Regions from separate parts of the Ancylobacter mangrovi genome, predicted to be linked through region 2. Evidence: predicted binding sites of a transcription regulator. Region 2 holds the regulator's gene; the other holds the start of a gene.
What was found. Region 2 encodes PhoB, which activates phosphate uptake and scavenging genes when phosphate is short. Its sites were predicted from a motif close to TGTCATNNANCTGTCAT; they were not measured.

Region 1 (2,197 bases), on a different contig from region 2:
GTCGCGAGCCTGGCTTCGATGTCGTTGTACCGGGCCTCTCCGAGGGCGAGGCCGAGCCGCCAGCGATAGTTGTCGATGGCGATGGCGACATGGTCCGGGTTGTCGAGTGCCGCCGCCGAGCGATCGAAGGTGGCGTCGTCGAAGGCCCATTTCGGCGAGGCCTGTGTCCAGATCTGCCGCGCGAAGTCGCGCGTGTACTGGCGATAGCCGACCTCCCCGCGAGCGGTGGCGAAATAATACTGGTACCACCACTGCAGCTCCGCCTTGGGCGGCAGCGGCTTGCGGTTCTGCTCCTGGCTGCCGATGAGGTAGCCGCTGACCGACACCATGCCCTTGAAACGCTGCGGCCAGAGCGCGGCCATGATGTTGACCGTGCGCGCGCCCCAGTCGAAGCCGCCGAGGATCGCCGTTTCCACCTTCAGGGCGTCGAGGAAATCCATCGCATCCACGGCGAACGCGGCCTGCTGGCCGTTTCGTGCCGTCTTCCCGGAGATGAAGCGAGTGGTGCCGTAGCCCCTGAGATAGGGAACGAGTACGCGATAGCCGGCCGCGGCAAGCCGGGGCGCCACGTCCACATAGGCGTGGATGTCATAGGGCCAGCCGTGCAGCAGAAGGACCACGGGCCCGTCGGCCGGGCCGGCCTCGGCATAGCCCACATCGAGCGATCCGGCGCGCACCGTCTTCAACGGAGCGAAGGCGGTGTGGGCGCCGCGCCCGGCCGAGGCCTCGGCATGAGCCGTCGACGATGAAGCGGCCGGCTGCGCGGTGGCGGAGGACATGGCGAGCGGGCCTGTTGCAAGACCGAGGGCGACCATGCCGAGAAGGTTGCGGCGCTGGGGATCCATGTCGAACTCCATGAGGCGTCCCGACGGCTGAAAGGAGCGAGAGTAGGCCAGCGATCCGCGCGAATAGAGTGCGACATGGCCGACGCCCGGTCTTGCCGGCCCGCACGGCAACCCTTCCCGATCCGGCAGGGCTGCAGCCCATTTCGGTGAGGTGCCGCCGCATCGGACGTCCACCCGCGCCATCCCGCCGAACGTCAGGGCACCGCAGACGCCATCTCCACCCCCACGCGGCGTCCCCAGCGGGGTGACGAACGGTCATCTCACTGACATTCAGCCGGACTAACCGAGGGTCAGCCCATATTCCTCGGAGAAACCGGATGCGCAGCCTGCTCGCGGCCCTCGTGGCCACAACCTGTCTTGTCTCGGTCGCGGAGGCGGCGACCGTGTTTCCGCTGGACCGCGCGACCATTCTCGCGGGCTCGCCCTTCGACATGAAGGTGGAATTCGACGCCGTCGTCGCCCCCGGCGATGTCACCGTCACCATCAATGGCGAGCCGGCCGAGAAGGTGCTCGGCAAGAGCGTCGCGTTCGTCGAGAAGGAGAAGGGCGTCGACGCGTCGGCCGTGATCGTGCGCGCGGCGAGCATCGCCAAGCCCGGTACCTACACAGTCGAGGCCAAGGCCGGCGGCGAGACCAAGACCGTGGTGTGGGAGGTCTTCGCCACCCCCTCGACCCCGACGGCGAAGAACGTGATCTTCTTCCTCGGCGACGGCCTGTCGGTCGCGCACCGCACCGGCGCCCGCCTGATGTCCAAGGGCATGCATGAGGGCAAGGCCGACGGCCGCCTGAACATGGACGACATCCCGCCGGTGGCTTTCATCGGCACCTCGGCGACCAACGCCGTCGCCACCGACAGCGCAAACACCATGTCGGCCTACATGACCGGTCACAAGACGGCGGTGAACGCGATCGGCGTCTATGCCGACCGCACCAAGGATCCGTTCGACGATCCGCGGGTGGAGAACATCGCCGAGGCGCTGCGCCGCACCACCAAGAAGTCGATCGGCGTCGTCGCCACCTCCGAGATCGAGGACGCCACCCCGTCGGCCGTGGTCGGCCACACGCGCCTGCGCGCCGAGAAGGCGGCGCTGGTCGACGACTTCTTCGCGGTGAAGCCCGAGGTCATCCTCGGCGGCGGCTCGGCCTACTTCCTCGGCAAGGCGACCCCCGGCTCGAAGCGCAAGGACGACAAGGACTACGTCCAGATGTTCCGCGACGCCGGCTACACGCTCGCCACCAGCAAGGATGAGCTCGCCACCGCCGCCGGCACCAATTCCGGCAAGATCCTCGGCCTGTTCCACACCGGCAACATGGACGTGACGCTCGACCGCGAGTTCCTCAAGAAGGGCACG
Region 2 (2,197 bases):
CGCAGAAGGTGATCGTGCTCGACGGGCCGATCGACCTGCTGCAGCGCGAGATCGAGGAGAAGGCCATCCTCACCATCGCCCGCCGCCAGCCGCTCGCCATCGACCTGCGCGAGATCGTCGCCGCGATGCGCATCGCCAACGACATCGAGCGCATCGGCGACCTCGCCAAGAACACCGCCAAGCGGGTGCTGGCGCTGACCGGCGAATTCCACCCGCAGAAGCTGGTGCGCGGCGTCGAGCACATGTCCGGCATGGTGCTGGAGCAGCTCAAGTCAGTGCTCGATTCCTACGCCAGCCGCGACGACGCGCGCGCGCTCGAGGTGTGGAAGCGCGATGGCGAGGTCGACATCCTGTACACCTCGCTGTTCCGCGAGCTCCTCACCTACATGATGGAAGACCCGCGCAACATCTCGCTGTGCACGCATCTGCTGTTCTGCGCCAAGAACATCGAGCGCATCGGCGACCACGCCACCAACATCGCCGAGACGGTGCACTACCTCTCCACCGGCCAGCTGCTCGCCGACGAGCGGCCCAAGCAGGACACCAGCAGCCTGACGACGGTCCCGTTCCCGGCCTGAGGCGGGCGGCGACCGTCCTCAACCGAGAAAAGCAATGCCGACCAACATCCTGATCGTCGAGGACGAGGAGCCGCTGACCCTGCTCCTGCGTTACAACCTCGAGTCTGAAGGCTATGCGGTGGAGAGCGTCGCCCGGGGCGACGAAGCGGAGACGAGGCTGAGGGAAAGCGTCCCCGACCTCGTCATCCTCGACTGGATGCTGCCGGGGCTTTCCGGCATCGAGCTGTGCCGGCGCCTGCGGGCGCGCCCCGAGACCGAGCGCATGCCGGTGCTCATGCTCACCGCGCGCGGCGAGGAGGCCGAGCGCGTGCGTGGCCTCGCCACCGGTGCCGACGACTACGTGGTGAAGCCGTTCTCGGTGCCGGAGCTGGTGGCGCGGGTCCGTGCGCTGCTCCGCCGAGCCAAGCCGGACCATATCTCCACCTTGTTGCGGGCCGGTGACATCGAGCTCGACCGCGAGACCAAGCGCGTGCATCGCGGCGGGCGGGAGCTGCATCTCGGGCCGACCGAGTTCCGGCTGCTCGAATTCCTGATGCAGTCGCCGGGCCGGGTCTATTCGCGCGAGCAGCTCCTCGACGGGGTGTGGGGCCAGGACGTCTATATCGACGAGCGCACCGTGGACGTTCACGTCGGACGCCTGCGCAAGGCGCTCAACCGCCCGCGTCAGCCCGACCCCATCCGCACCGTGCGCGGCTCCGGCTATTCCTTCAACGAGATGTTCGCCCGCGCGCACTGACGGGCGGGCGAACACCGGAAGGCGGGCGAACGGCCCGCCGCTCGTGCCTCAGGTGCGGGTGATCGACAGCCCGCCATCGACGAGATGGGCGGTGCCGGTGACGAAGGACGAATCGTCCGAGGCGAGATAGAGCACCGAGCGCGCCAGCTCCTCCGGCGCACCCACGCGCTTCAGCGCGTGCAGTCCGGTGAGGAAGGCCTGCGCCTCCGGCGTGTCGTTGGCCTCGCGATACATCTCCGTCTCCACCGCGCCGGGGAGCACGGCGTTCACCCGGATGCCCTGCGGGCCGAATTCGGCAGCGAGAGTCTGTGTGAGGCCGATCAGCCCCGCCTTCGAGGCGGCATAGGCGGCAAGGCCCGGAAAGGCGGCGGTGTAGCCGACGAAGGTGGAGGTGAAGATCACCGAGCCGCCGCCGGTCTTCAGCATCTCGGCGATCTGGTGCTTGGCGCCGAAGAACGAGCCGGTGAGGTTCACCGCCAGCGCGTCGTTCCAGCCTGCCGCCGAAACGCCGGTGCTGGGCCCCTTCTCGCCGAGCGTGCCGGCATTGTTGAAGGCGACGTCGAGCCTGCCGAAGCGCTCGACCGCCAGCGCGACCAGCGCCTTGGCATAGTCCTCCGAGCTGACGTCACCCGCCAGCGCCACGGCCTCGCCGCCCTTGCCGGCGATCTCGGCGACGAGCGCGTCGAGCTCGCCCTTGCGGCGCGCGCCGACCACGACCTTCGCGCCTTCCTGCGCGAACAGCAGCGCGGTCGCCCGGCCGATGCCCGAGCTGGCGCCGGTGACGATCGCGACCTTTCCGGAAAGCCTGTCCATATCGAATTCTCCATCATGCTATCGGGCGGGCAGGCCGTCATGGCCCGCCGCCGCCCTGTCGCAGATGACT

Region 1: the regulator PhoB is predicted to act here: its motif matches at 1,099-1,115, upstream of NVS83_RS14380 (alkaline phosphatase).

What each region holds. Positions count from the first base shown of each region.
Region 1 covers NZ_JANTHY010000005.1:215,338-217,534, reverse strand. The annotation lists gene NVS83_RS14385 (alpha/beta fold hydrolase) at 1-857, opposite strand, end outside; gene NVS83_RS14380 (alkaline phosphatase) at 1,163-2,197, shown strand, end outside.
Region 2 covers NZ_JANTHY010000002.1:473,772-475,968, forward strand. The annotation lists gene phoU (phosphate signaling complex protein PhoU) at 1-578, shown strand, start outside; gene phoB (phosphate regulon transcriptional regulator PhoB) at 613-1,314, shown strand; gene NVS83_RS08025 (SDR family oxidoreductase) at 1,363-2,127, opposite strand.